3 regions of the Escherichia sp. B1147 genome follow, and region 1 is predicted to be linked to each of the others. Evidence: predicted binding sites of a transcription regulator. Region 1 holds the regulator's gene; each other region holds the start of a gene.

Region 1 (10,433 bases):
ACCTCGGCGGTTTTGGTTTCCAGGGCGATAAAGTAACCGAAGAGACGCGCCGTTTCTCAGGTGGTGAAAAAGCGCGTCTGGTGCTGGCATTGATCGTCTGGCAGCGCCCGAATCTGTTGCTGCTCGATGAACCGACCAACCACCTTGACCTCGACATGCGCCAGGCACTCACCGAAGCGTTGATTGAGTTCGAAGGCGCGCTAGTTGTCGTTTCGCACGACCGCCATTTACTGCGTTCCACCACTGACGATCTCTATCTGGTTCACGATCGTAAAGTCGAACCGTTCGACGGCGATCTGGAAGATTATCAACAATGGTTGAGCGACGTACAAAAGCAGGAAAACCAAACCGACGACGCGCCAAAAGAGAACGCTAACAGCGCCCAGGCGCGTAAGGATCAGAAGCGTCGGGAAGCAGAACTGCGTGCGCAAACCCAGCCGCTACGTAAAGAGATCGCCCGTCTGGAAAAAGAGATGGAGAAGCTGAACGCGCAACTGGCGCAGGCGGAAGAAAAGCTGGGTGACAGCGAACTGTACGACCAGAGCCGTAAAGCGGAACTGACCGCCTGCCTGCAACAACAAGCGAGCGCGAAATCCGGCCTGGAAGAGTGCGAAATGGCATGGCTGGAAGCCCAGGAGCAACTGGAACAGATGCTGCTGGAAGGCCAAAGCAACTGATGGCGCAGATAACGACGACCGATGTCAATGAATTCAGCAGCAGTGCTGAATTCACCCCTATGCGCGGTTTCAGCAATTGCCATCTACAAACCATGCTGCCGCGTCTGTTTCGTCGTCAGGTGAAATTCACTCCGCACTGGCAGCGGCTGGAGTTGCCCGACAGCGACTTTGTCGATCTCGCGTGGAGTGAAGATCCCACACAGGCGCAGCATAAACCGCGTCTGGTGGTGTTTCATGGTCTGGAGGGCAGTCTGAATAGCCCTTATGCCCACGGCCTGGTTGATGCGGCTAAAAAACGCGGCTGGCTGGGTGTGGTGATGCATTTTCGCGGATGCAGCGGTGAACCTAACCGCATGCACCGCATTTACCATTCGGGCGAAACCGAAGACGCCAGTTGGTTTTTACGCTGGCTGCAACGTGAGTTTGGCCATGCGCCAACGGCTGCCGTCGGCTATTCTCTCGGCGGCAATATGCTGGCATGCCTGCTGGCCAAAGAAGGTAATAATGTCCCGATTGATGCGGCGGTGATTGTCTCCGCGCCGTTTGTGCTGGAAGCCTGTAGTTACCATATGGAAAAGGGCTTTTCCCGCGTTTATCAGCGTTACCTGGTGAATCTGTTAAAAGCCAATGCTGCGCGTAAACTGAAGGCGTACCCCGGAACACTGCCAATAGATCTCGCTCAGTTGAAATCGGTGCGCCGCATCCGCGAATTTGACGATCTAATCACCGCCAAAATTCACGGCTACGCCGATGCTATCGACTATTATCGTCAGTGTAGCGCCATGCCGCTGCTCAATCGGATCGTCAAACCGACGCTGATTATTCACGCCAAAGACGATCCGTTTATGGATCATCAGGTGATCCCGAAACCAGAAAATCTTCCTCCGCAAGTAGAGTATCAACTGACTGAACATGGCGGTCATGTTGGTTTTATTGGCGGTACATTATTTCACCCACAAATGTGGCTGGAGTCACGCATTCCTGACTGGTTAACAACGTATCTGGAGACGAAATCATGTTGATTCCCTGGCAAGACATCTCCCCTGAAACGCTGGAAAATTTAATTGAAAGCTTTGTGTTACGTGAAGGCACCGATTATGGTGAACAAGAGCGTACGCTTGAACAGAAAGTCGCCGACGTCAAACGCCAGCTACAGTGCGGAGAAGCGGTACTGGTCTGGTCGGAACTGCACGAAACGGTCAATATCATGCCGCGCAGTCAGTTTCGCGAATAACCTGCAACCGTCGGCGGACGAAATAATAATGATAACCAGGTCATGGAGTTACTATGTCTGCCAAACATCCGGTCATTGCGGTAACAGGGTCCAGCGGCGCGGGGACCACCACCACCAGCCTCGCGTTTCGTAAAATATTCGCGCAGTTAAATCTGCAAGCAGCCGAGGTGGAAGGCGACAGTTTTCACCGCTACACCCGCCCGGAAATGGATATGGCGATCCGCAAGGCGCGCGATGCCGGGCGGCATATCAGCTACTTCGGCCCCGAAGCCAACGACTTCGGCCTGCTGGAACAAACCTTTATTGAATACGGCCAGAGCGGCAAAGGGAAATCACGCAAATACCTGCATACCTACGACGAAGCCGTACCGTGGAATCAGGTGCCAGGCACATTCACCCCGTGGCAGGCGCTACCGGAACCCACCGATGTGCTGTTTTATGAAGGTTTGCACGGCGGCGTGGTCACACCACAACATAACGTCGCGCAGCATGTGGATTTACTGGTAGGCGTAGTGCCTATCGTTAACCTGGAGTGGATTCAAAAGCTTATCCGTGACACCGGCGAGCGCGGACACTCACGAGAAGCGGTGATGGACTCGGTTGTACGTTCAATGGAAGACTATATCAACTACATCACGCCGCAGTTTTCCCGCACCCATCTTAACTTCCAGCGCGTCCCCACCGTCGACACTTCAAACCCCTTCGCCGCAAAAGGCATTCCATCGCTGGATGAAAGCTTTGTGGTGATTCATTTTCGTAATCTGGAGGGGATCGATTTCCCCTGGCTGCTGGCGATGTTGCAAGGTTCGTTCATTTCCCACATCAATACATTAGTGGTGCCGGGAGGCAAAATGGGTCTGGCAATGGAGTTAATTATGCTGCCGCTGGTGCAACGACTGATGGAAGGGAAGAAAATCGAGTAACTTCACCAATAAGCCGGATAAAATACTATCCGGCATCACAACGGGGTAGTTAAATCACGCAGCAACCACTTCATAAGAGTGGGTAATATTCACCGCTTTTTCCAGCATCAGCGCCACTGAACAATATTTCTCAGCAGAGAGATCCACCGCACGCGCAACCGCTGCATCCTTCAAGTCGCGACCGGTGACGATAAAATGCAAATTGATATGGGTAAACAGGCGCGGTGCCTCTTCGCGGCGTTCAGAGGTCAGTTTTACTTCACAATCGACCACATCCTGACGCCCCTTCTGCAGGATAGAAACCACATCAATGGCGCTACAGCCACCCGCCGCCATCAGCACCATTTCCATCGGGCTTGGCGCTTTATCGCCAGAGTTACCATCCATTAAAATCTGGTGACCAGAGGCGGATTCGCCCAGAAAAGTTAACCCTTCAACCCACTTTACACGCGCTTGCATAATCGAAACTCCATTGCGTCAGTTTTCCTGACAGAGTACGCGTACTGACCAAATCGCGCAACGGAAGGCGACCTGGGTCATGCTGAAGCGAGACACCAGGAGACACAAAGCGAAAGCTATGCTAAAACAGTCGGGATGCTACAGTAATACATTGATGTACTGCATGTATGTAAAGGACGTCACATTACCGTGCAGTTCAGTTGATAGCCCCTTCCCAGGTAGCGGGAAGCACATTTCGGCAATCCAGAGACAGCGGCGTTTTCTGGCTCTGGAGAAAGCTTATAACAGAGGATAACCGCGCATGGTGCTTGGCAAACCGCAAACAGACCCGACTCTCGAATGGTTCTTGTCTCATTGCCACATTCATAAGTACCCATCCAAGAGCACGCTTATTCACCAGGGTGAAAAAGCGGAAACGCTGTACTACATCGTTAAAGGCTCTGTGGCAGTGCTGATCAAAGACGAGGAGGGTAAAGAAATGATCCTCTCCTATCTGAATCAGGGTGATTTTATTGGCGAATTGGGCCTGTTTGAAGAAGGCCAGGAACGTAGCGCATGGGTACGTGCAAAAACCGCCTGTGAAGTAGCTGAAATTTCCTACAAAAAATTTCGTCAATTAATTCAGGTGAACCCGGATATTCTGATGCGTCTCTCCGCGCAAATGGCGCGTCGTCTGCAAGTCACTTCAGAGAAAGTCGGAAACCTTGCGTTCCTCGACGTTACAGGTCGCATCGCGCAGACGCTGCTGAATCTGGCGAAACAACCCGATGCAATGACTCACCCGGACGGTATGCAAATTAAAATTACCCGTCAGGAAATTGGTCAAATTGTCGGCTGTTCTCGTGAAACCGTAGGGCGCATTCTGAAGATGCTGGAAGATCAGAACCTGATCTCCGCACACGGTAAAACCATCGTCGTTTACGGCACTCGTTAATCCCGTCGGAGTGGCGCGTTACCTGGTAGCGCGCCATTTTGTTTAAACCGATGTGGCGCAGACTGATTTATCATCCTGATATCAACTATGCACTACGACAAACTCTGGTGCTATGTTTGCCCGTGGCCGTTGGTCTGTTGTTTGGCGAATTAAGACTCGGCCTGCTGTTTTCACTCGTCCCTGCCTGTTGCAACATTGCGGGGCTTGATACCCCCCATAAACGTTTTTTCAAACGCCTGATTATTGGCGCGTCGCTGTTTGCTACCTGTAGCTTACTGACACAGCTGCTGTTGGAAAAAGATATCCCCCTGCCCTTTTTGCTGACCGGGTTAACGCTGGTACTTGGCGTCACTGCCGAGCTTGGGCCATTGCACGCAAAATTGCTTCCCGCATCGTTACTCGCCGCCATTTTTACACTCAGTCTGGCGGGATATATGCCGGTCTGGGAACCGTTGCTCATCTACGCGTTAGGCACGCTCTGGTACGGACTGTTTAACTGGTTCTGGTTCTGGCTCTGGCGCGAACAGCCCCTACGCGAGTCACTTAGTCTGCTCTACCGTGAACTGGCTGATTACTGTGAAATCAAATACAGTCTGCTCACTCAGCATACCGATCCTGAAAAAGCACTCCCGCCACTGCTGGTACGCCAGCAAAAAGCGGTCGATTTGATTACCCAGTGCTATCAGCAAATGCACATGCTTTCCGCGCAAAATAATACCGATTACAAGCGGATGTTGCGCATTTTTCAGGAAGCACTGGATTTACAGGAACATATTTCGGTCAGTTTGCATCAACCTGAAGAGGTGCAAAAGCTGGTCGAGCGTAGCCATGCAGAAGAAGTTATCCGCTGGAATGCGCAAACCGTCGCCGCTCGCCTGCGCGTGCTGGCTGATGACATTCTTTACCATCGCCTGCCGACGCGTTTTACGATGGAAAAGCAAATTGGCGCACTGGAGAAAATCGCCCGCCAGCATCCGGATAACCCTGTGGGGCAATTCTGCTACTGGCACTTCAGCCGCATCGCTCGAGTGCTGCGTACCCAGAAACCGCTTTATGCCCGCGATCTGCTGGCGGATAAACAGCGACGAATGCCGTTACTTCCGGCGCTAAAAAGTTATCTTTCCCTGAAATCGCCAGCACTACGTAATGCCGGACGACTGAGCGTGATGTTAAGCGTTGCCAGTTTGATGGGGACCGCGCTGCATCTGCCGAAGTCGTATTGGATCCTGATGACGGTGTTGCTGGTGACACAGAATGGTTACGGCGCGACCCGTCTGAGGATTGTGAATCGCTCCGTGGGGACCGTGGTCGGGTTAATCATTGCGGGCGTGGCGCTGCACTTTAAAATTCCCGAAGGTTACACCCTGACGTTGATGCTGTTTACCACGCTCGCCAGCTATCTGATATTGCGCAAAAACTACGGCTGGGCGACAGTCGGCTTTACCATTACCGCGGTGTATACCCTGCAACTGTTGTGGCTAAACGGCGAGCAATACATCATTCCCCGTCTTATCGATACCATTATTGGTTGTTTGATTGCCTTCGGCGGCACGGTATGGCTGTGGCCGCAGTGGCAGAGTGGTTTATTGCGTAAAAACGCCCATGACGCCTTAGAAACCTACCAGGAAGCGATTCGTCTGATCCTGAGTAAAGATCCACAACCTACGCCACTGGCCTGGCAGCGAATGCGGGTAAATCAGGCACATAACACTCTGTATAACTCATTAAATCAGGCGATGCAGGAACCGGCGTTTAATAGCCATTATCTGGCAGACATGAAACTGTGGGTAACGCACAGTCAGTTTATTGTTGAACATATTAATGCCATGACCACGCTGGCGCGGGAGCACCGGGCATTGCCGCCGGAGCTGGCGCAGGAGTATTTGCAGTCTTGTGAAATCGCTATTCAACGCTGTCAGCAGCGGCTGGAGTATGACGAACCGGGTAGTTCTGGTGACGCCAATATCATAGACTCGCCAGAGATGCTGCCGCACGAAGGCGCGGCTGGTACCCTGGAACAGCATTTACAACGGGTTATTGGCCATCTGAATACGATGCACACCATTTCAGCGATGGCCTGGCGGCAGCGACCGCATCACGGGATTTGGTTGAATCGGAAGTTACGGGATTCGAAGGCGTAATATCATCATTGCCAGAAGCAAACCGTAGGTCGGATAAGGCGTTCACGCCGCATCCGACACCCTTTGCCTGATGCGACGCTTACCGCGTCTTATTTACGCCCCAACCACCTTCGCCACCGCGTTGGCAAAACGTTGCATCCCTTCATCAATATCCGCATCTTCCACCACCAGCGACGGTGCAAAACGCATCACATCCGGTCCGGCATTCAGCACCATTACGCCAGCCTCTGCGCCCGAATACAGGAAATCACGCGCCCGACCTTTGTACTGCGGCTTAAGCTCTGCGCCAATCAACAACCCCATACCGCGAATATCGCTAAACACATCAAACTGCTGATCTACCTTCTGCAAATGGTCAACAAAACGCTGGCGTTTCGCGTGAATGCCTTCCAGCACTTCAGGGGTATTGATGATATCAAACGCCGCGCCCGCTACTGCACAGGCCAGAGGATTACCGCCGTAGGTGGAACCGTGAGAACCAGGATGAAACGCAGAAGCAATTTCCGCCGTGGTCAGCATGGCGCTAATCGGGAAGCCGCCGCCTAACGCTTTCGCAGAGGTCAGAATATCCGGCGTCACACCGTAGTGCATGTAAGCAAACAAATCGCCTGTCCGCCCCATCCCGCACTGCACTTCATCAAACACCAATAATGCCTGATGTTGATCGCACAGCTCGCGCAAGCCCTGCAAAAACTCTGGCGTCGCAGCCGTCACGCCGCCCTCGCCCTGGATCGGCTCAACCACCACCGCACAGGTGTGATCATCCATCACCGCTTTCACTGCGTGGAGATCGTTAAAGGGAACGTGAATGATGTCTGCCGGTTTCGGCCCAAAGCCGTCGGAATATTTTGGCTGCCCACCCACCGAAACGGTAAACAGCGAGCGACCATGAAAAGCGTTATGGAAGGCAATAATTTTGGTTTTGAACGGGCTATGACGCACACAGGCGTAATGGCGTGCCAGTTTAAAGGCGGTTTCGTTAGCTTCCGTGCCGGAGTTCATAAACACCACGCGTTCGGCAAACGTCGCCTCAATCAGTTTGCGCCCAAGACGCAGCGCCGGTTCATTGGTGAAAACGTTACTGATATGCCACAGAGTTTCGCCCTGGGTTTTTAACGCGTTCACCAGCGCAGGATGGCAATGGCCCAACGCCGTAACTGCAATGCCACCCGCGAAATCGACATACTCCTTGCCTTGCTGATCCCAGATTCGGCTGCCCTGACCTTTTACCGGAATGAACTCTGCCGGTGCATAAATCGGCAGGATCACTTCATCGAAAGTCGCGCGTGTAATTGCTGTTTGTTCAATTGCCATCTCATGATCACCCTGTTACGCATAAATAAATGTGAAATTATAATCACAAAATATGCATAAAAAATCACTTAATAGCAATCAGAAATCAGCGATGCAGGAAATTAGCCAGCAGTTGATGTCCTTGTTCGCTAAGAATACTTTCTGGATGGAACTGCACACCTTCCAGATCCCACTGGCGATGGCGAATCCCCATAATCTCGCGGGTTTCGCTCCAGGCCGTCACTTCAAAGCACGCTGGTAATGAGTCAGGTTCCACCACCAGCGAATGGTAGCGTGTCACGGTAAGTGGATTTGCCAGCCCCCGAAATACGCCCTCACCGTTATGTGTAATCGGCGAGGTTTTGCCGTGCATAACCTTTGCGGCGCGCACAACTTTACCGCCAAATGCCTGCGCCATTGCCTGATGACCGAGGCAGACGCCAAGAATCGGCAAGCGCCCAGCATAGTGGCGAATAACGTCAAGGGAGATCCCGGCTTCATCTGGCGTACAGGGGCCGGGTGAGATGACAATTTTTTGTGGTTTAAGGGCGTCGATATCCGCCAGCGTCAACGCATCGTTGCGCTTAACCAGCACATCCACCCCCAGTTCACAAAAGTACTGGTAGAGGTTCCAGGTAAAAGAATCGTAGTTATCTATAAGCAGGATCATGGCGGCTCCGGTACGAAAGAACCGCGCTATTTTACTCAGATTCCCCGGCTTCGCTTACCACTTTGCTAAATATCGTCTGCAGCGCGGTGAGATCCCCCATTGCTCCACTCTGATTTGCCTGATTCCAGGCCTCTTTTTCGATACCCTGCCAGCTCAGTTGATATCCGGCATGAATCGCCAGTTGCTCGAAGAAGATCCGCTGTGCCAGACCACTTCCCACCCGGAAGGGATGCAGCACGTTGATTTCACAATAGTAATGCGCCAGCCGCTCGACGAACTTCGCTTTCTCCAGGCCAACCAGATAACCTTCTTCCTCCAGATCCTGCATCAGGGCATTGCCCTCTTTTTCGATATAAGCAAAGTGGCAGAACGGCGTATCGCCCTGATAAATATCAACTTCACGCAGTTGCCCTGCCCAGTCGAAAATATCCTGATACAGCTGGCGATGGATAGTGCGCAAATGCGGTAAACCGCGCACCAGCGGACCAAGCTCAATGGTCGCAGCACGCAGCGCCGTCATTTCGTAAGCGGCCTGTTCCAGCCGCTGCTGCTGGCGGATGTTCAGCCGGTTACGCATGATATCAAGGCCGGGATAGAGATACGGGTCGCGCCCTTCGCCGAATTTATCGCTCATAATGCCTCCTCAGCTCTTCAATGCGTGCTAAAGCCTCTGCGGCAGTAAGAGTGACTAATGGCATCTCGACGCCTTCAAGGTGGCGGCTGGCCTGGAAATTACGATTACGCTGAAGCTCCCAGAGACGGGACTTTTGCTTATCGGTGAGTTTCTTCACTTGATGCCTCCCTGAACGTGTCCGTTTGCCACAAGTATAAGCGGCAAATCCAGGTTACGCCGGGAGAGCAGAGGCGCGGACAAGATTGCCCGCGCGCGAAATTCTTACGGCAGGACTTTAGCAGAAAGGATAACTACCGGTTTTGACGGCACATTCTGGTACGGGCCAACGTCATGGGTCGGCACCTGGGAAATCTTGTCAGCAACATCCATGCCTTTCACCACTTTCCCAAACACCGCGTAACCGAAATCACGCTGACCGTGGTCGAGGAAGGCATTGTCGGCTACGTTGATAAAGAACTGACTGGTGGCGCTGTCTTTGTCCGCAGTACGCGCCATAGCAATAGTGCCACGCGTATTGCGCAGACCGTTATCAGCCTCATTTTTGATCGGCGGATTCGGTTTTTTCTGCTGCATCTGCTCGGTAAATCCACCGCCCTGAATCATAAAGCCCGGGATCACCCGGTGAAAAGTGGTGTTGTTATAAAAGCCGCTGTTCACATAATCGACGAAATTTTGCACTGATACTGGCGCTTTCTGACTATCCAGCTCCAGTTCGATATTACCAGCAGAGGTTGTTAACAATACGTGCGGATCCCCTTTCGCTGCCATTGCTTCAGGTGAGAGAGCAGAAAGAGCGAAAACAGCTACAACAGCTGCCAGGGTCGATTTGAACATGAGATTTCCTTAACTGTGCAGAAAAAAAGCAAGTGGAGAGATTCTAAATAGCCTTCAATGACAAGGCCATTCCTTTACCTAATTTTACGTACTTGAAATATATGTAACCTGATGATCACTTATATTCCGTGATCAGAATCACTTTAAATATTGCAAATTAGCAACCGTTTGCAATTAGATATTTAAACAGATCACAAAATCACCTAAAATCGCCCGCTCGCGGCATATCCACTATGCCATTTTATCTTTAAACGCAGGCCAATCATGACTAACAGCAATCGCATCAAGCTCACATGGATTAGCTTTCTCTCCTACGCACTGACCGGTGCGTTGGTTATTGTCACCGGGATGGTGATGGGAAATATCGCCGATTATTTCAATCTGCCTGTTTCCAGTATGAGTAACACCTTCACCTTCCTCAATGCCGGCATTTTAATCTCAATCTTCCTCAACGCCTGGCTGATGGAAATCGTCCCGTTGAAAACGCAGTTACGTTTTGGCTTTCTCCTGATGGTGCTGGCGGTTGCTGCTTTGATGTTCAGCCACAGCCTGGCGCTTTTCTCGGCAGCGATGTTCATTCTCGGGGTGGTCAGCGGCATCACCATGTCGATTGGTACATTCCTGATAACACAAA
Region 2 (10,433 bases), on a different contig from region 1:
TTGCCATCCGTTCTTGCTCTTCAATCACCTCGTTATTATTGACGATGACATCCTTAGCAAAACGAAATACCGGATAACCGGTGTCTTTGAGTTTAAATACGCCGCCCCAGGCGAGATTTTGAACCGGAGCGACAAAAAATGTCGCCACACTGAATACCAGGCACAGGCTGTCGAATTTATTCCAGCGTGCTTTTTCATTCTCTTTTTTCCGCCTGATCGCAATCACGCCGAGTGCAAAAATAAATAAGCCGACCAGATAGCTATACCACGGGAAGATCGTAAGAATTTCGGTCGACTCTTCCATATTGGTGGAATGCAGCGCCAGCAAGGTATTGAAGTTAGGCGCACCGTACGCCTGAGCAAAAGGAAAATAACAGGCCGCCACCAGCGAACAGACGCCTATTAAGGTTTTTTGCACGCGCGGCAACATCCGCCATAGCAAAAGCAAAATGGCAGTAAAAGCGGCGGTATAGAGAAAACTAAAGGGATAACCTAAACCAAGGTTAATCAATAGCGACTGTAAAAAGTAGAACGCAGTCCACGGGCTAAAAGCCTGGCTACGGGAAACAAGCGATTCTTTAAGGGTTAAGTTCATATGCCACTATCGTAACAAACGCCATGTGCTTACCCTGGCGTCAAGGGTCAATACCTGCAAGAGTGCGTGAAGAGGGGGAAGGGTCCGCATCTGCGAGCCGCAATATACGCAGGGCTGCAAGAAGATAGAGCGAGCCGCCGTTCAGGTCAACTACTGAGGAACAAATCTTTTGCGAAGAGAATAGCAATACCGATAAAAAGTGGGGGAATTCAATCCTGAACAATTTATGCCTGCAATAAAGCAGGAGTGAAGCGGCGTACCGCGACGCCGCTATTTATTGGAGGGTTTATCCTGCTGCGGTTTGTTGTTGACCATATCGCACAACATCGAGAGCAGCATTAACCGTACTTTAAAGGGAGAGTGACTAAACACGCGCATACACCTCTTGAACTCATTCATAAGACCTCCTGACTTGCTAATCCCGTCGGTCCTTGAGGGATGATTGCATTACATACAGATATAGCACAGGCTATATTATATAGCTATTGCTAAAACGTTAATTTTTTGTGCCTTCGCAACTCTGGTTTACAATGTGTGCACGAAATGAGAACGCTATCCATGCGTCACCATAATGAGGAAGCACAATGAGTCGTCGCGCAGGTACGCCAACAGCAAAAAAAGTGACGCAGTTAGTGAACGTGGAAGAGCACGTTGAAGGATTCCGCCAGGTCAGAGAGGCACATCGTCGTGAACTTATCGACGATTACGTTGAGCTGATTTCTGACCTGATGAGGGAGGTTGGAGAAGCGCGTCAGGTTGATATGGCCGCCCGTCTGGGTGTCTCTCAACCTACGGTGGCTAAAATGCTTAAGCGACTGGCGACAATGGGATTGATTGAAATGATCCCCTGGCGTGGCGTGTTTTTAACGGTGGAAGGGGAGAAACTGGCACAGGAAAGCCGCGAGCGGCACCATATAGTTGAAAACTTCTTGCTGGTATTGGGGGTTAGCCCGGAAATCGCCCGTCGCGACGCGGAAGGCATGGAGCACCATGTCAGTGAGGAGACGCTGGACGCCTTTCGTTTGTTTACCCAGAAACACGGTGCCAAATGAGTCTGCCTTTTTTACACACGCTGCAAGGCGATCGCTTTTTTCAGTTATTAATTCTCGTTGGCATCGGATTAAGTTTTTTCGTTCCTTTCACACCTAAGTCCTGGCCTGGTGCTATTGACTGGCACACCATCATCACCTTAAGTGGCCTGATGCTGCTGACCAAAGGCGTCGAGTTAAGCGGTTATTTTGATGTGCTTGGGCGCAAAATGGTGCGCCGTTTTGCTACTGAGCGCCGGCTGGCGATGTTTATGGTGCTGGCAGCGGCGCTGCTTTCTACGTTTCTGACCAACGATGTCGCGCTGTTTATTGTTGTTCCGCTGACCATCACGCTAAAAAGACTGTGTGAGATACCGGTTAATCGGCTGATTATTTTCGAGGCGCTGGCGGTGAATGCCGGATCGTTGCTGACGCCGATTGGCAATCCGCAAAATATCCTAATCTGGGGATGCTCTGGTCTTTCGTTTGTCGGTTTTATTGCCCAAATGGCTCCGCTGGCTGGTGCGATGATGCTGACACTACTGCTGCTGTGTTGGTGTTGCTTCCCTGGAAAGGCGCTGCAATATCATACGGGTACGCAAATGCCGGAGTGGAAACCACGACTGGTGTGGAGTTGTCTGGGGTTGTATATCGTCTTTCTTATGGCACTTGAGCTAAAACAAGAGCTGTGGGGACTGGTGATTGTGGCGGCGGGGTTTACGCTGCTGGCGCGTCGCGTGATACTGAGTGTGGACTGGACGCTGCTGCTGGTGTTTATGGCGATGTTTATTGACGTCCATTTACTGACCCAGCTTCCGGCATTACAGGGCGTGTTGAGCAACGTGAGTCATTTATCTGAACCTGGATTATGGCTGACGGCGATTGGTTTATCGCAGGTAATCAGTAACGTGCCGAGCACGATTTTGCTGCTGAACTATGTGCCGCCGTCATTGTTGCTGGCATGGGCGGTAAACGTAGGTGGCTTTGGTTTATTACCCGGATCGCTGGCAAATTTGATTGCGTTACGGATGGCGAACGATCGCCGTATCTGGTGGCGTTTCCATCTCTATTCAATACCGATGCTGCTGTGGGCGGCGCTGGTGGGATATGTTTTGTTGGTGATGATCCCGGCAGTGTAAGAGCCGGCAAATAAAAAAGGCGGATTATGAGTCCGCCTCTGATTGTTGGTAATACGCGCTTTGTTCATGCCGGATGCGGCGTTAACGCCTTATCCGGCCTACAAAATCAATATATCGCAGGTTCTTCGTAGGCCTGATAAGCGTAGCGCATCAGGCGGATTATTACTCCGCCTTTTGCTTTACGTTTTGACGATTAATTCAGACGAACCGGCATCCCGGAACGGTTTTTAATCGCTTCATCCAGAACAACCTGATCAACGTCTGGCTGGCCAGTTACTGTCTGCACGCTCTTCGTCAGAGTAATCGGTACAATTTCCTTACCTTCAAACTGGGCTTCGGTGGTAGACAGTGGGTTATGGACTTCAATGTAACGGCTGCCGTCTGGCTCAGTAGTCGCTTTTACCGGCTCATCAATAAACTGCACGCGAGTACCGACTGGCACTTTCTCGAACAGGAATTTAATGTCTTCGTTACGCAGACGTACACAGCCGTGGCTTACGCGCAAACCGATACCGAAGTTAGCGTTGGTGCCGTGGATAGCGTACAGGCGACCGATGTACAGTGCGTACAGCCCCATCGGGTTATCCGGGCCAGCCGGAACGACAGCCGGAAGCGGTTCGCCCGCTGCGCGGTACTCTGCGTGCATTTTGGCGGTCGGTGTCCAGGTCGGGCCTGCTTTCTTACGCTCTACTTTGGTGGTCCAGTTGATAGGTGTGTCTTTACCTAACTGACCAATGCCGATCGGCAGCACGATAACGGTGTTGGTCCCTTTCGGATAGTAATACAGACGCATCTCTGCGCTGTTAATCACAATGCCTTCATGCACAGTGTCCGGCAGGATCAGTTGCTGCGGAATGTTCAGTACGGTGCCGCCTTTCGGCAGGAAGGTATCTACTCCAGGGTTCGCTTCCATCATGTTGGAAAGCCCCATCTGGTACTCGGCCGCAAAATACTCCAGCGGCTGAGTGTTACCTTCAGGGATAGTGATCACCTGATTCTGACCAACCAGGCGACTCCCGTCGGTTGGCAGAGGATAAGTTACCGCAGAGGCGGTACTGCAAAAGCCGACAACAGCGAAGGCCGCTGCGAATAATGTTTTCAATTTCATATTCATGTTAAGCGAGATTTAGTGCCTGGCAGGCCATTAGGTTGAGAATCTTAGAGTATTGGAAGCGCATTATATGTTCATTCCAGCTAACAGTGAAATCAGATGTGTACGAAATCACATTTTTTGCCTTTGGGAAGAGTGTAGACCTTAAGCGGCAAGCGGGATCTTCTTTCAGACTTATGGCATAATACGCGGTTTGTCATATCTCTTTTCAGGATACGCCTGTGTTAGTTTCCAGTAACGTCACCATGCAGTTCGGCAGTAAGCCGTTGTTTGAAAACATTTCCGTCAAATTTGGCGGCGGCAACCGTTACGGCCTGATTGGCGCGAACGGTAGTGGTAAATCCACCTTTATGAAAATCCTCGGCGGCGACCTTGAGCCGACGCTGGGTAACGTTTCCCTCGATCCGAATGAGCGCATTGGTAAGCTGCGCCAGGATCAATTTGCCTTTGAAGAGTACACCGTGCTGGATACGGTGATCATGGGGCATAAAGAGTTGTGGGAAGTGAAGCAGGAGCGCGACCGCATCTATGCTTTGCCGGAAATGAGCGAAGAAGATGGCTATAAAGTGGCCGATCTGGAAGTGAAATACGGCGAAATGGACGGTTACTCTGCGGAAGCGCGCGCCGGTGAGTTGTTGCTCGGCGTGGGTATTCCAGTGGAACAACACTACGGTCCAATGAGCGAAGTGGCGCCAGGCTGGAAACTGCGTGTGTTGCTGGCGCAGGCGCTGTTTGCCGATCCGGACATCCTCCTTCTCGACGAACCGACCAACAACCTGGACATCGACACTATTCGCTGGCTGGAACAGGTGCTGAACGAGCGTGACAGCACCATGATCATCATTTCGCACGACCGTCACTTCCTCAACATGGTTTGTACCCACATGGCGGATCTGGATTACGGCGAACTGCGCGTTTATCCGGGTAACTACGATGAGTACATGACGGCGGCGACCCAGGCGCGCGAACGTCTACTGGCTGATAACGCCAAGAAGAAAGCGCAGATTGCCGAGCTGCAATCCTTCGTTAGCCGCTTTAGCGCTAACGCCTCGAAATCTCGTCAGGCAACTTCGCGTGCGCGTCAGATTGATAAAATCAAACTGGAAGAGGTAAAAGCCTCCAGCCGTCAGAACCCGTTCATCCGTTTTGAGCAGGATAAGAAACTGTTCCGTAACGCGCTGGAAGTAGAAGGGCTGACCAAAGGGTTTGATAACGGTCCGCTGTTTAAAAATCTCAACCTGCTGCTGGAAGTGGGTGAAAAGCTGGCGGTGCTCGGTACCAACGGCGTCGGTAAATCTACGCTGCTGAAAACGCTGGTGGGCGATCTGCAACCGGATAGCGGCACCGTAAAATGGTCTGAGAACGCGCGCATTGGTTACTATGCGCAGGATCACGAATATGAGTTCGATAATGATCTGACCGTGTTCGAATGGATGAGCCAGTGGAAGCAGGAAGGCGATGACGAGCAGGCGGTGCGCAGCATTCTTGGCCGTTTGTTGTTCAGCCAGGACGACATCAAAAAACCTGCCAAAGTGCTTTCCGGTGGTGAAAAAGGCCGTATGCTGTTTGGTAAGTTAATGATGCAGAAACCGAATATTCTGATCATGGACGAACCGACCAACCACCTGGATATGGAATCTATCGAGTCGCTGAACATGGCGCTGGAACTGTATCAGGGTACGCTGATCTTTGTTTCTCACGACCGTGAGTTTGTAAGTTCACTGGCGACCCGCATTCTGGAAATCACTCCGGAACGCGTGATCGACTTTAGCGGTAATTACGAAGATTATCTGCGTAGCAGAGGGATCGAGTAATATTATGCTGGCTCTACAGAGGTAATCTCTGTGGGGCCGCGCTACATTCAAGGTATATTATGTGGAAGAGACAGCTCACTTTCTGAATATCGACTGGATGATCGTTTACCTTCAAAGTTTATAAAATAAAGGGGTGTCTCATTTTTAAAATGCCAATAAATATCAATAATTGTGCCCACACTATTCTTTGTTTTAACCCAAACAGATTGATTAATATAAAATTTCAAATCCGGCACGGTGTGATATATCACTGGATCGATTTTAAATGTTTTCTCGCCATAGATTACTGAACACCATTTATCATCAATTCTTATACATTTAAATATCTTTCCTGCTGGTTTTAAGTTAATAAACTCCAGGAGATCATCAGGCGAGACTAAATGACTTCCATGTTCAGGATACCAGTTACATATACCATAATGCTCAATAACCTCCAGATTTTTAATCTCCATAATATGTATGTCCTGATTTTTATAAGCTAAACATCTTCGCTAGGGTAATTTTCAATGTTATTTATAATTTCATGGCATTCTCATTAACATTTCTTTTAATCTGGTTATAAGGGTTAAATCGTTATTGCAATCCAAAGGCGTTAAATAGCCCAGGGCCGGAACTTTATTCTCAATCCAGGCAAGATAATACCCCTCACCAATCTTTCCATAAATGACACTTGCCAATATTAAATCATTATTAAATTTCCTTGCTAATTCTTGTACTTTTTCAATGTCTTTATACTCTTTATATAAATTTGAGAAAATAATCCAATTATCATTTCCTGAGTAGTATATTTCCAAGTGATGCATTTTGATAACCCTTAAATAATGTTAGATCAAAACCTATTGTATCCCTTGCTAAAGGCGTAGAGATATTAGCATGCCCTGTATTGACTTCCCAGCCTCCGATCTGATGAGTAACATTATGCAAGTCGGTGAAACAACGTTTATGAAATTGCGTGATCCCCTTGATAATGAATATTACTTACAGAGACCTGGAACCACATTAGTGGTTGAGCTGATTGAAGAAGATGAGTGTAACGCTCATTGAGAAATCGGGGCAATTGCCCCGGCTCTCGTTAAAGAGTAAAAGGCGGTTTATTTTCCAGCACTGCCTGAATCACATTCAGCGCGCCTTCATGATTATTGTCATCCGTAGCGTAATGAGCGATTTGTTTAATACTTTCAGCAGCATTGCCCATCGCAAAAGAATAACGCGCCATTTTTAACATTTCGGCGTCGTTACCGCTGTCGCCAATCGCTACCACATTTTGCGGTGACAAATCCCAGCGTTTTATCAACCGTGAAATACCGTTCGCTTTATGCAGGCCGGGTATAATCAGGTCAATAAACCCAAAACCACTGGTCACCGGTTTCATAATTCCGTCGAGTGCAATGTGCAGTTTGTCTATCACTAATGGGATTTGTTCATCCGGCAGGTTGAGCGAAAATTTGAACAGCACATCGTCAATGTCCTGGTAATCCTTTACAGGTTTCAGGCGATGGTAGTGTTTTGCCATCAGGGCGACAAAAGCTTCTGGCGCATTCTCACTGACATAGGCACTTTGCAGACCACAGGCGACAAAATTTAGCTGTTTATCTTTCAGCAGCTCACCAATGACAATTTGCGATTCATGCCGGGTCAACTCGCCGTGAAACAGTTGTTTGCCATGTTCGTAAACCAGCGCGCCGTTTTCTGCGACAAATGAGATTTCATCCTTTAGCTCAGGAAAGAAGGAAATAAGCTGATAATACTGATTACCACTGGCGACAACGAACTCAATACCGCGTTTTTTAAATTCCTGATACTGCGCCATAAAACGCTCATGATTGTACGTTTTGGCGTCGTTTAGAAAAGTACCGTCCATGTCTGTGACGATAACTTTTACGCTCATAGAAGTGCTCCTGGCAATGAATGCAAACCGCCACAGTGTAATAACAATGTGACGCAGGACACAAATTTATTTCGAATGAAAGAGAGAGTGAAATTGATGATGTGAATGATTTGGCCCGGCGACGCCGCCGCCGGGCTGAGGGGATTACAGCATATGTTCGGTACGGGCGATGATATCGTCCTGCGCTTCCGGCGACAGGGCGGTGAAGAAGGCGGAATAGCCCGCGACGCGTACCACCAGATCGCGGTATTGATCCGGATGTTTTTTCGCTTCCAGCAATGTTTCGCGGGAAACAATGTTGTACTGAATGTGCCAGCCTTTATGCACTTCAAAGAAGGTGCGCAGCAGGATCATCAGTTTCTGCTTGTCAGATTCATTTTCCAGCGTCGCCGGATTCAGTTTCTGGTTGAGCAACACGCCGCCAAGAATCGCTGCCGTAGGCAGTTTCCCCACCGAGCCAATGACCGCCGTTGGGCCGAGATGGTCGGTACCGGAGGCTGGGCTTGCGCCTTCTGCCAGCGGGGTATGCGCTTTACGCCCGTCCGGCGTTGCCATCGTCTGCGCGCCAAACGGTACGTTGGCGGAAATAGATGATGTACCTGCGTAATAATTGCCGCCGATCGGGCCACGACCGTAGCGTGGGTTATGGTACTGTTTCAGTTCGTCGATATAGGTCTGATAAGCGCGAGCCAGCAGCGTATCGACGCTATCATCGTCATTGCCGTACTTCGGCGCGCCGTTAATAAGACGCTGACGCAACTGCTCGTGAGTCAGACCGTCGAAGTCTTCCGCCAGTGCGGTAGCCAGTTGTTGCTGACCAATCGCACCCTGTTCAAATACCAGTTTCTTCACTGCCGCCAGGCTGTTGCCGAGGTTAGCAATACCGACCTGTAAGCCAGATACCCAGTCATATTTTGCGCCACCTTGCTTAATACTCTTCGCCCGCTCAATACAGTCATCCACCAGCGCCGAGCAGAGAATATCGTGCACGTTTTCTTCCAGCATGGTATCGACGACATATTCGATTTCGATTGATTTGCGGGTGTAGTAACGGATTTGTGTATCCCACGCGTCCATTACTTCATCGAAGTTGTTGAAGTTACCCGCTGACAACGCTTTTTCTTGTGGCAGGAACACTTTGCCGCTGGTGGCATCACGACCGCCTTCCAGCGCCGCCAGCATTACGCGGGCGAAGTTGATAAAGCTCATGCCGGTGCAGCGATAGCCCCATTTACCGCCGACGGCGGTTTCGATACAGCCAATCGCTGCGTAGTCGTAAGCGTCCTGCGGTTCAATACCGAGTTTGATAAATTCTGGGATCACGATTTCATCGTTGTTGAACGCGGGCATCCCGAAGCCGCAGCGGATCACCTGCACGCAGGCGTCGAGGAAATCGTTGCTCATTCCCGCGTGGTAGCGCACGCTGAGGTTAGGCTGCGTCGAACGTAGGCGACCGCAGGATTCGAGGATCGCGTAAGAGAGTGGATTCACTGCGTCCATCGGCTGACCATCAACCAGATTTTGCCCACCAATGGTGACGTTCTGATACAGCGGGCTTCCCGCAGAGGCTTTTGAGTGCGAGCCGGAGCGGATCTTGTTCACTTCCAGCAGTTTCAGCCAGCAACTATGTAGCATTTCGATGGCGTGTTCACGATCCAGCGTCTGGTTGAGTTCAACGTCGCGACGATAGTACGGATAGAGATACTGGTCCATACGACCAAACGACACCGAGTGACCGTTAGATTCAATCTGCAAAATCAACTGGATGAAGTAGCACAGTTGCAGCGCCTGCCAGAAAGTCTGCGGCGGCTGGTGGGCGATAAGGTCGCAGTTTTCTGCTATCGCCAGCAGTTCATCGCGACGGCTTTCGCGGGTTTCGGTGGCGGCCATTTCACGCGCCAGAGCAGCGAAACGTTCAATGTGTTCACTGACGGCCACCAGTACGATATCTATAGCTTTCAGGAACTGCTCGCCATGCAAATCTTCCAGCACTGTCAGGTTAATACGCGAGCGACGCTCCGCCACTTTCTCGCGCAGACCATCAAGCCCTTTTTCCAGCAACAGCGGGAAATTGACTGCCAGGTGCGCGTCGCCGGAAGTCATATTGCCTTCCGCTTTAATGATTCCGGTCGCCAGTAGGCCTTTTTGCTCATCGGTAAACATGCCATAGCAGCGATCCTGTACGGTCTGACCGCGCCACCACGGGCATACTTCATGCAGAACACGTTTGTTCTCTTCGCTCACTGCAAAACCAGCGCCGGGACGATCCGCCAGATCATCAATCTCTTTTTCGATCCACGACACGGTATATTCCGGGAAGATCGGCGCGGCGCGAACTTCGCTTGCCTGGTTGCCGATGATCAACTCATCGTGTTTGATCCAGATGGTGCGGTTAGCCAGGTGGTGTGCCAGCGCCAGCGCGCGACGTACCGGGATTGGCTTATCGAGATGTTGTTGATACATCTCGGTATAGTGCTGCGCGCGTTCGGTACAGACCGGCGGTTTCACAATATGCACCAGCGCGTTTTTGTGCGCTTTAATGCGGTCGCTGAGGGTGTCCAGTTTCAGTGTTGTCATGATTGTTATCCTCGTAAGGTCGCGGTTAACCCTTTCTGGCAGGCATACTGCTGGGCAAAGTCGAGCAGTTCTGGCGCATCAAGCGGTTTTTCCGGGGCGTCATAGGGCAGATTAAGTAAGTGATATTTGTTGATGCCCAGCGTGTGGTAGGGCAAGAAATGGATTTCGTTAACGTGCAGTTCACTGGCGGCAAAATCAGTAATGGCTTTCACCGCGGCTTCATCGGCATTAAAGCCTTGAATCAGTGGCACGCGAATAATGATTTTTTTGCCCGCCGCCGC
Region 3 (10,433 bases), on a different contig from region 1:
AGTCTGGCTGTGGGGATTACGCAAAATGTCGGCATTAGCCGTGACGACGTTCGAACTCAACCATGAAGTCTGTCAGTGCTTTAACGCCTTCCAGCGGCATGGCGTTATAAATAGAAGCGCGCATTCCGCCGACCACACGGTGACCTTTCAGCGCATGTAAGCCCGCAGCAAAAGACTCTTCAAGGAACAATTTATCAAGCGCGCTGTCGGCCAACTGGAACGGTACGTTCATCCGCGAACGGTTAGCTTTCGCTACATCATTCCGGTAGAAATCACTGTTATCAATCACCCCATACAGCAGTTCTGCTTTTTGCTGATTGATGTTGTCCATTGCAGCCACACCGCCGTTCGCTTTCAGCCATTTGAAGACCAAGCCAGATAAGTACCAGGCAAACGTTGGCGGTGTGTTAAACATGGAGTCGTTATCGTTGAGGATGGAGTAATCCAGAATCGATGGGCAGGCGATATTCGCTTTACCCAGCAAGTCTTCGCGAACAATAACAATCGTCAAGCCTGCCGGGCCGATATTTTTCTGAGCGCCAGCGTAAATCACACCATAACGGCTGACATCAATTGGACGGGAAAGAATCGTTGAAGAGAAGTCGGCAGCGACCACCACTTCTTTACCGAAGTCTGGTGTTTCATCGATAGCGATACCATCGATGGTTTCATTCGGGCAGTAATGCATATAAGCAGCATTATCAGAGAGTTGCCATTCACTCATTGGCTTAACAGCGCGAAGACCATCAACGGTCACTTTCGCATCAAACACATTTGGTGTGCAGTATTTTTTCGCTTCTTTGATAGCGCTTGCTGCCCAGTAACCCGCATCAACATAATCTGCGGTGGTTTTATCACCGAGAATATTTAGCGGTACAGCCGCAAATTGGCCGCGACCGCCGCCGTGGCAGAACAATACTTTGTAGTTGGAGGGGACGTTAAGAAGATCGCGCAAATCCTTCTCGGCTTCCTCTGCAACCTGAATGAACTCTTTGCCACGGTGGCTCACTTCCATCACCGACGTACCAAGACCGTTCCAGTCGCGAAGTTCCTGTTGAGCCTGTTTAAGCACCTCTGCCGGTAGCATTGCCGGACCAGAACTAAAATTGAAGATTTGAGCCATTTCCCCTCACCACGTTGCGTTGCTATTAACCCGCGGTCAATCGATTGCGACCACAGGTAATACATTATTCCTGTGGCTATCGGTTTTATCATTCAGTGACTCGCATCGCAATGAGTAAAACCGTTGAGGGCAAAAATGTGGCTTACATCACACAAAAGAATCTCTCGGATTATTAGCAAAAAACCGATGTTTTCGCTGTCAGGTCACCCGTTTTGCCCGACTTGCCTTAGTCCATTCTGGATTTGCACAGCGCGGACATAATTGTTTTTCTCCTGCGTTCATATGAATGATTTCACTGCAACGAATGCAGGCATAGTCCGCCGGCTCCGGCACCACTTTATAACGCTGAGTACAATCACTGGGTAAAATCAGTAAGCCCGGCTTCACCTTGTCATTTTCAAAGAAATAGACGCTGATTTGGCCATTGGTTTCGAGAATAGCCAAACGTACCTGCCCCAGTTGTTCCACGCCACGCAACCGTAGTTCCATAAAGAACTCAAATTCCGTCATGTTGGAGTTATTGAGTTTCGACCAGGCCAACTCGCCATCTTCAATAATGACAACAGGTTTACCTTCCAGCAAATCTACCAGTTTTTCACTGTGCGCCATCAACCACATCACCAGGCGGTATAACAACGCCAGGGTAATAAATACGATAAGCACCGGGACCATCGGCACATCGTCATAAAACGCCACATCCCCTGCCGCCGACCCCAGCGTCAGAATGATTAATACCTCAAATAGTGACATTTGTCGCACACCGCGTCTCCCTGTCATTTTGAGGAACAAAAAGACCAACACAAAGGTATAGAGACTGCGTAGGGCAACTTCGCCAAGGAAATCAAAAGGCACTTTATCGAATGCCATACGGTGGAGATCGAACGCCTTCATTTTTATACTCTTATCGTAGTTTATCCGCTAAAAGCATAGCTAACAGTTCATCGGCGTGGCGGCGGTGATAGCGCCTTTGAGATAAAACCCGTATTATTGCGCGCTTTCCGTACGACTAAAGTGATTTTCATGACGCAAACATTTATCCCCGGCAAAGATGCCGCTCTGGAAGACTCCATCGCTCGCTTCCAGCAAAAACTCTCCGACCTCGGTTTTCAGATTGAAGAGGCCTCATGGCTGAACCCAGTACCTAACGTCTGGTCGGTAAATATTCGCGACAAAGAGTGCGCCCTGTGTTTTACCAACGGTAAAGGCGCAACAAAAAAAGCAGCGCTGGCTTCTGCACTCGGTGAATATTTCGAGCGTCTCTCTACCAACTACTTTTTTGCTGACTTCTGGCTGGGCGAAACCATCGCCAACGGTCCGTTCGTGCATTATCCCAACGAAAAATGGTTCCCGCTGACCGAAAATGACGACGTGCCTGAAGGCCTGCTCGATGACCGTCTGCGCGCGTTTTACGATCCGGAAAATGAACTGACCGGCAGCATGCTAATTGATCTGCAATCAGGTAATGAAGATCGCGGAATTTGCGGCCTGCCTTTTACTCGCCAGTCCGACAATCAGACCGTTTATATTCCGATGAATATCATTGGTAACCTGTACGTCTCCAACGGTATGTCCGCAGGTAATACCCGCAACGAAGCGCGTGTTCAGGGATTGTCTGAAGTTTTCGAACGCTACGTGAAAAACCGCATTATTGCTGAAAGCATCAGCCTGCCAGAGATCCCGGCAGACGTGCTGGCGCGTTATCCGGCAGTTGTTGAAGCGATCGAAACACTGGAAGCGGAAGGTTTCCCGATCTTCGCTTATGACGGTTCGCTTGGCGGTCAGTATCCGGTTATCTGCGTGGTACTGTTCAATCCAGCTAACGGCACCTGTTTTGCCTCTTTCGGCGCGCATCCCGATTTTGGCGTTGCGCTGGAACGTACCGTAACCGAACTACTTCAGGGGCGTGGTCTGAAGGACCTGGATGTATTTACTCCGCCAACCTTTGATGATGAAGAAGTCGCTGAACATACTAACCTCGAAACGCACTTTATTGATTCCAGCGGTTTGATCTCCTGGGACCTGTTCAAGCAGGATGCCGATTATCCGTTTGTGGACTGGAGCTTCTCCGGCACCACTGAAGAAGAGTTTGCCACGCTGATGGCTATCTTCAAAAAGGAAGATAAAGAAGTTTATATTGCCGATTACGAGCATCTGGGTGTCTACGCTTGCCGCATTATCGTGCCAGGCATGTCCGACATTTATCCAGCTGAAGATTTATGGCTGGCAAATAACAGTATGGGCAGCCATTTACGTGAAACGATCCTTTCGCTGCCAGGCAGTGAGTGGGAAAAAGAAGATTATCTGAACCTCATCGAGCAACTGGATGAAGAAGGTTTTGACGACTTTACCCGCGTGCGTGAACTGTTGGGTCTGGCGACCGGACCGGATAACGGCTGGTACACTCTGCGTATCGGTGAACTGAAAGCCATGCTGGCGCTTGCTGGCGGCGATATGGAACAGGCTCTGGTCTGGACCGAATGGACGATGGAATTTAACTCATCGGTGTTCAGCCCTGAACGCGCCAACTATTATCGCTGCCTGCAAACTTTATTGCTGCTTGCTCAGGAAGAAGATCGTCAACCGCTGCAATATCTGAATGCATTTATTCGTATGTACGGTGCAGATGCGGTTGAGGCTGCCAGTGCGGCAATGAGCGGCGAAGCGGCGTTTTATGGCTTGCAACCCGTGGACAGCGATCTACACGCGTTTGCCGCGCATCAGTCGCTGTTGAAGGCCTACGAAAAGCTGCAGCGCGCCAAAGCGGCATTCTGGGCAAAATAAAATCAAATAGCCTACGCAATGTAGGCTTAATGATTCGTCTGAGTTATATTACGGGGCGTTTTTTTAATGCCCCGCTTTACATATATTTGCATTAATAAAATATTTGTAATTATAAAGTTAAATATCGGTAATTTGTATTTAATAAATACGATCGATATTGTTACTTTATTTGTCTGGTGCTCCCTTTTAATTAACTGTTTTAGCGGAGGATGCGGAAAAAATTCAACTCATTTGTTAATTTTTAAAATTTATTTTTATTTGGATAATCAAATATTTACTCCGTATTTGCATAAAAACCATGCGAGTTGCGGGCCTATAAGCCAGGCGAGATATGATCTATATCAATTTCTCATCTATAATGCTTTGTTAGTATCTCGTCGCCGACTTAATAAAGAGAGAGTTAGTGTGAAAGCTGACAACCCTTTTGATCTTTTACTTCCTGCAGCGATGGCCAAAGTGGCCGAAGAGGCAGGTGTCTATAAAGCAACGAAACATCCGCTTAAGACTTTCTATCTGGCGATTACTGCCGGTGTTTTCATCTCAATCGCATTCGTCTTCTATATCACAGCAACCACCGGCACAGGCACAATGCCCTTTGGCATGGCGAAACTGGTTGGCGGCATTTGCTTCTCTCTGGGGCTGATTCTTTGTGTTGTCTGCGGTGCCGATCTCTTCACTTCCACTGTACTGATCGTTGTTGCCAAGGCGAGCGGGCGTATCACCTGGGGTCAGTTGGCGAAAAACTGGCTAAATGTCTATTTTGGCAACCTGGTCGGCGCACTGTTATTTGTGCTGTTGATGTGGCTTTCTGGCGAGTATATGACCGCGAATGGTCAATGGGGGCTGAACGTCCTACAAACCGCCGACCACAAAGTACACCATACTTTTATTGAGGCCGTCTGCCTCGGTATCCTGGCAAACCTGATGGTATGCCTGGCAGTATGGATGAGTTATTCTGGCCGCAGCCTGATGGACAAAGCGTTTATCATGGTGCTGCCGGTCGCGATGTTTGTTGCCAGCGGTTTTGAGCACAGTATCGCAAACATGTTTATGATCCCTATGGGTATTGTAATCCGCGACTTCGCATCTCCGGAATTCTGGACCGCAGTCGGTTCAGCACCGGAAAATTTTTCTCACCTGACCGTGATGAACTTCATCACTGATAACCTGATTCCGGTTACGATCGGCAACATTATCGGCGGAGGTTTGTTGGTTGGGTTGACATACTGGGTCATTTACCTGCGTGAAAACGACCACCATTAATGGTTGTCGAAGTACGCAGTAAATAAAAAATCCACTTAAGAAGGTAGGTGTTACATGTCCGAGCTTAATGAAAAGTTAGCCACAGCCTGGGAAGGTTTTACCAAAGGTGACTGGCAGAATGAAGTAAACGTCCGTGACTTCATTCAGAAAAACTACACTCCGTACGAGGGTGACGAGTCCTTCCTGGCTGGCGCTACTGAAGCGACCACTACCCTGTGGGACAAAGTAATGGAAGGCGTTAAACTGGAAAACCGCACTCACGCGCCAGTTGACTTTGACACCGCTGTTGCTTCCACCATCACCTCTCACGACGCTGGCTACATCAACAAGCAGCTTGAGAAAATCGTTGGTCTGCAGACTGAAGCTCCGCTGAAACGTGCTCTTATCCCGTTCGGTGGTATCAAAATGATCGAAGGTTCCTGCAAAGCGTACAACCGCGAACTGGATCCGATGATCAAAAAAATCTTCACTGAATACCGTAAAACTCACAACCAGGGCGTGTTCGACGTTTACACTCCGGACATCCTGCGTTGCCGTAAATCTGGTGTTCTGACCGGTCTGCCAGATGCGTATGGCCGTGGTCGTATCATCGGTGACTACCGTCGCGTTGCGCTGTACGGTATCGACTACCTGATGAAAGACAAGCTGGCACAGTTCACCTCTCTGCAGGCTGACCTGGAAAACGGCGTAAACCTGGAACAGACTATTCGTCTGCGCGAAGAAATCGCTGAACAGCACCGCGCTCTGGGTCAGATGAAAGAAATGGCTGCTAAATACGGCTACGACATCTCTGGTCCGGCTACCAACGCTCAGGAAGCTATCCAGTGGACTTACTTCGGCTACCTGGCTGCTGTTAAGTCTCAGAACGGTGCTGCAATGTCCTTCGGTCGTACCTCCACCTTCCTGGACGTATACATCGAACGTGACCTGAAAGCTGGCAAGATCACCGAACAAGAAGCGCAGGAAATGGTTGACCACCTGGTCATGAAACTGCGTATGGTTCGCTTCCTGCGTACTCCGGAGTACGATGAACTGTTCTCTGGCGACCCGATCTGGGCAACCGAATCTATCGGTGGTATGGGCCTCGACGGTCGTACGCTGGTTACCAAAAACAGCTTCCGTTTCCTGAACACCCTGTACACCATGGGTCCGTCTCCGGAACCGAACATGACCATTCTGTGGTCTGAAAAACTGCCGCTGAACTTCAAGAAATTCGCCGCTAAAGTGTCCATCGACACCTCTTCTCTGCAGTATGAGAACGATGACCTGATGCGTCCGGACTTCAACAACGATGACTACGCTATCGCTTGCTGCGTAAGCCCGATGATCGTTGGTAAACAAATGCAGTTCTTCGGTGCGCGTGCAAACCTGGCGAAAACCATGCTGTACGCAATCAACGGCGGTGTTGATGAAAAACTGAAAATGCAGGTTGGTCCGAAGTCTGAACCGATCAAAGGCGACCTCCTGAACTACGATGAAGTGATGGAGCGCATGGATCACTTCATGGACTGGCTGGCTAAACAGTACATCACTGCACTGAACATCATCCACTACATGCACGACAAGTACAGCTACGAAGCCTCTCTGATGGCGCTGCACGACCGTGACGTTATCCGCACCATGGCGTGTGGTATCGCTGGTCTGTCCGTTGCTGCTGACTCCCTGTCTGCAATCAAATATGCGAAAGTTAAACCGATTCGTGACGAAGACGGTCTGGCTATCGACTTCGAAATCGAAGGCGAATACCCGCAGTTTGGTAACAACGATCCGCGTGTAGATGACCTGGCTGTTGACCTGGTAGAACGTTTCATGAAGAAAATTCAGAAACTGCACACCTACCGTGACGCTATCCCGACTCAGTCTGTTCTGACCATCACTTCTAACGTTGTGTATGGTAAGAAAACCGGTAACACCCCAGACGGTCGTCGTGCTGGCGCGCCGTTCGGACCGGGTGCTAACCCGATGCACGGCCGTGACCAGAAAGGTGCTGTAGCTTCTCTGACTTCTGTTGCTAAACTGCCGTTCGCCTACGCTAAAGATGGTATCTCTTACACCTTCTCTATCGTTCCGAACGCACTGGGTAAAGACGACGAAGTTCGTAAGACCAACCTGGCTGGTCTGATGGATGGTTACTTCCACCACGAAGCGTCCATCGAAGGTGGTCAGCACCTGAACGTGAACGTGATGAACCGTGAAATGCTGCTCGACGCGATGGAAAACCCGGAAAAATATCCGCAGCTGACCATCCGTGTATCTGGCTACGCAGTACGTTTCAACTCGCTGACTAAAGAACAGCAGCAGGACGTTATTACTCGTACCTTCACTCAATCTATGTAATTAGATTTGACTGAAATCGTACAGTAAAAAGCGTACAATAAAGGCTCCACGAAAGTGGGGCCTTTTTTAGCAAGAGAGCCTTTTTTGTCAGCTATCTATACTTTAAGGTAACTGCCAAAACAGACTCGACGTAGCCTTCGAGCTGCGCACCAACACGGCCTCAGATGGGCCACATCTGGAGAAACACCGCAATGTCAGTTATTGGTCGCATTCACTCCTTTGAATCCTGTGGAACCGTAGACGGCCCGGGTATTCGCTTTATCACCTTTTTCCAGGGCTGCCTGATGCGCTGCCTGTATTGCCATAACCGCGACACCTGGGACACGCATGGCGGTAAAGAAGTTACCGTTGAAGATTTAATGAAAGAGGTGGTGACCTATCGCCACTTTATGAACGCTTCCGGCGGCGGCGTTACCGCATCGGGCGGCGAGGCTATCCTGCAAGCCGAGTTCGTTCGTGACTGGTTCCGCGCCTGCAAAAAAGAAGGCATTCATACTTGTCTCGATACCAACGGTTTTGTTCGTCGTTACGATCCTGTGATTGATGAACTGCTGGAAGTGACCGATCTGGTAATGCTCGATCTCAAACAGATGAACGACGAGATCCACCAGAATCTGGTCGGCGTTTCCAACCATCGTACGCTGGAGTTCGCTAAATATCTGGCGAACAAAAATGTTAAGGTCTGGATCCGTTATGTCGTTGTGCCAGGCTGGTCTGACGATGATGATTCTGCTCATCGTCTGGGTGAATTTACCCGCGATATGGGCAATGTCGAGAAGATCGAGCTTCTCCCCTACCACGAGCTGGGCAAACACAAATGGGTAGCGATGGGTGAAGAGTACAAACTCGATGGTGTAAAACCGCCGAAGAAAGAGACGATGGAGCGCGTGAAAGGAATTCTTGAGCAGTATGGTCATAAGGTAATGTTCTAATTTCCCCCGTAAAGCGGCAACTTTATTGAGTTGCCGCTTTGTTATTCCGCGCCGCATAAATAATTCGGGGCGTTATTTCTAGCGCCCTTACAGCACAGCTTCCAGATCTATTACCCAAACCGCCAGTATATGTCCTGTGGCTTGCGTGCTTTTCTCGATTAAGTGAAAACAGGTCAGCTCTGTACGAGTCTGCAGAGCTAACCACAATAATTAGTACGTATTCGCTTTACGTGCCAACAGCGGAAATATCAACCCCAACCCCACCAGCACAAATGGCGTGGCGATATTCAGCGCTAGCTGGAAGGTCCACTCTGCAGTGAAGGCTTCCATTTTCGGGAAGATCCCCGTCAAACAGGCAAAAGCAGTAAAGGCAAAACACCAAATACCGACAGTCATCGCCAGAGACTTATTACGAATAAAGACATATTCCGGTTTATATTTCTGCGCCAGGCGAACTACTGCAATAAACGCCACGAACACCCACAAATAACGCAGTGGCATCACTACTGAGTTCAGATTGAGCAGCCATTTGTAGAGATTATTCATGTCACCAATACCCAGTGTTGGCAGCATAATCAAAATCGCCACCAGCGCCAGTGTCAGTAGATAACCATTAACCGGTGTACCTGAATCATTGGTACGGCACAATCTGGCTGGAATATATTTACTATCCGCATCACCTAATAACACTTTCAGAGGAGCATCGATGGAGAACACCAGGGCGGCGGCTTGTCCCAGGGTATTTGCAATGGCGTAAATCACCATTAGGGTATTACCCATGTTGTAATACTCGCCAAGCTTCTGAAAAGCGTAATACTGACCGTTAGTCATTAAGTCATCAGGGATATTACGCGAGTCAAACATCATCCCCATCGCTAGTGAGCCCAGAATGGCACAAACTGCAACCATCACCGCCAGGCATAGCATCCCTTTTGGAAATTCTTTTCCTGGGTTGCGCGTCTGATTAACATAGGGAGAAATCTTCTCTGCACCGCCAACCGCGAAAACCAGCATTGAAATAGTGGTAATGTAGGTAAAATCGATATGGGGAATGAACGTTTCCCAGGTAATGTTCGTGGTCGCAATATGCACTTCAGTAATCGCAGGTGCGGTTACTGCCATCGCTACATACAGAAGCGACATGATAAACATCGCAATCCCTGCCACAGAACCGACGATTTTCAGCGATTTCATACCACGTGAAGCGACCCACATAAAGAAGACAAACAGCACCAGCGTTAACCCCTGTAACGCTACGACTGAATATTCTTTGATTAACGAACCGTCGCCTTTCATCGCCCAACCGAGCGCAATCAGAATGGCCTGTGGTTTTTGTGCCAGATAGGGTATATGCACCACCCAATAGGTCCACGCGGCAAGATAAGCCAGACCGGGGCCCATTGTATGTTTAATCCAGGTACTGACTCCACCTTTCCCATCTTTAAAGGTCGACCCCAACTGACCGACAATCAACGCATATGGTGTAAAATAGAGAGCAAATATAAACAGCCATGAAAAAACAACGACCAACCCCTGGTTGGCATAGTTATTAACAACGTTGCCAAAGCCCCAGACGGTAATAAAAGACATCAGTGCAATGTTGTACCAGCGCAACTGTTTTTCCTGAACGTTCCCAGCCATAAATCGATCCTTCGCCATTTTTTAATAGATATCTGTAAAACGAGGGATTATGCGCGGCTAACAAGAAGTACGAAAATAGCGGAATGCAAAATTACAGCCTGCTGCACAATTTATTTTTCCATAAATGAAATTTGGTAAAAACAAGTTGTATAGAGGAAACAAAAAAACAGAGTGTGATACAGCATGTTCACACTCTGCACTAATTCATTTACACATGAGCGACAGGTTTGGGGGTATGACCGGCGTTACGCAGCAGCATCAACAAGTAGATAAATGACACACTGGCAATCATAATAAATAATAATTTATCGGAAAAATTCTGCATTAGTATGGCGGTAAAAGACGGACCAAGCAGA

The links. Region 1 encodes CRP, which controls carbon source genes, mostly activating them, when cyclic AMP is high. Its sites were predicted from a motif close to ATGTGANNNNNNTCACAT; they were not measured.
Region 2: a site for CRP is predicted at 3,973-3,990, ahead of ldtB (L,D-transpeptidase). Genes of this name have one in related genera too.
Region 3: a site for CRP is predicted at 4,234-4,251, ahead of focA (formate transporter FocA). Genes of this name have one in related genera too.

What each region holds. Positions count from the first base shown of each region.
Region 1 covers NZ_LFHY01000008.1:11,401-21,833, forward strand. The annotation lists gene A9180_RS07395 (ABC transporter ATP-binding protein) at 1-677, shown strand, start outside; gene A9180_RS07400 (hydrolase) at 677-1,699, shown strand; gene A9180_RS07405 (YheU family protein) at 1,693-1,911, shown strand; gene A9180_RS07410 (phosphoribulokinase) at 1,965-2,834, shown strand; gene A9180_RS07415 (OsmC family protein) at 2,889-3,293, opposite strand; gene crp (cAMP-activated global transcriptional regulator CRP) at 3,595-4,227, shown strand; gene A9180_RS07430 (YccS/YhfK family putative transporter) at 4,278-6,368, shown strand; gene argD (bifunctional acetylornithine/succinyldiaminopimelate transaminase) at 6,462-7,682, opposite strand; gene pabA (aminodeoxychorismate synthase component 2) at 7,768-8,331, opposite strand; gene A9180_RS07445 (putative adenosine monophosphate-protein transferase Fic) at 8,363-8,965, opposite strand; gene A9180_RS07450 (YhfG family protein) at 8,955-9,122, opposite strand; gene ppiA (peptidylprolyl isomerase A) at 9,227-9,799, opposite strand; gene tsgA (MFS transporter TsgA) at 10,064-10,433, shown strand, end outside.
Region 2 covers NZ_LFHY01000018.1:48,860-59,292, forward strand. The annotation lists gene opgE (phosphoethanolamine transferase) at 1-595, opposite strand, end outside; gene mntS (manganase accumulation protein MntS) at 866-994, opposite strand; gene mntR (manganese-binding transcriptional regulator MntR) at 1,180-1,647, shown strand; gene A9180_RS19045 (anion transporter) at 1,644-2,762, shown strand; gene ldtB (L,D-transpeptidase) at 2,956-3,876, opposite strand; gene A9180_RS19055 (ABC-F family ATPase) at 4,095-5,687, shown strand; gene A9180_RS19060 (DUF6960 family protein) at 5,735-6,124, opposite strand; gene A9180_RS19065 (hypothetical protein) at 6,209-6,490, opposite strand; partial or broken gene A9180_RS24825 (hypothetical protein) at 6,606-6,731, shown strand; gene ybiV (sugar-phosphatase YbiV) at 6,760-7,575, opposite strand; gene A9180_RS19075 (glycyl radical protein) at 7,720-10,152, opposite strand; gene A9180_RS19080 (glycyl-radical enzyme activating protein) at 10,158-10,433, opposite strand, start outside.
Region 3 covers NZ_LFHY01000011.1:22,548-32,980, reverse strand. The annotation lists gene serC (3-phosphoserine/phosphohydroxythreonine transaminase) at 35-1,123, opposite strand; gene A9180_RS09625 (DUF421 domain-containing protein) at 1,322-2,014, opposite strand; gene ycaO (30S ribosomal protein S12 methylthiotransferase accessory factor YcaO) at 2,144-3,904, shown strand; gene focA (formate transporter FocA) at 4,310-5,167, shown strand; gene pflB (formate C-acetyltransferase) at 5,222-7,504, shown strand; gene pflA (pyruvate formate lyase 1-activating protein) at 7,696-8,436, shown strand; partial or broken gene A9180_RS22860 (LysR family transcriptional regulator) at 8,536-8,598, shown strand; gene A9180_RS09600 (APC family permease) at 8,647-10,077, opposite strand; gene A9180_RS09595 (MFS transporter) at 10,286-10,433, opposite strand, start outside.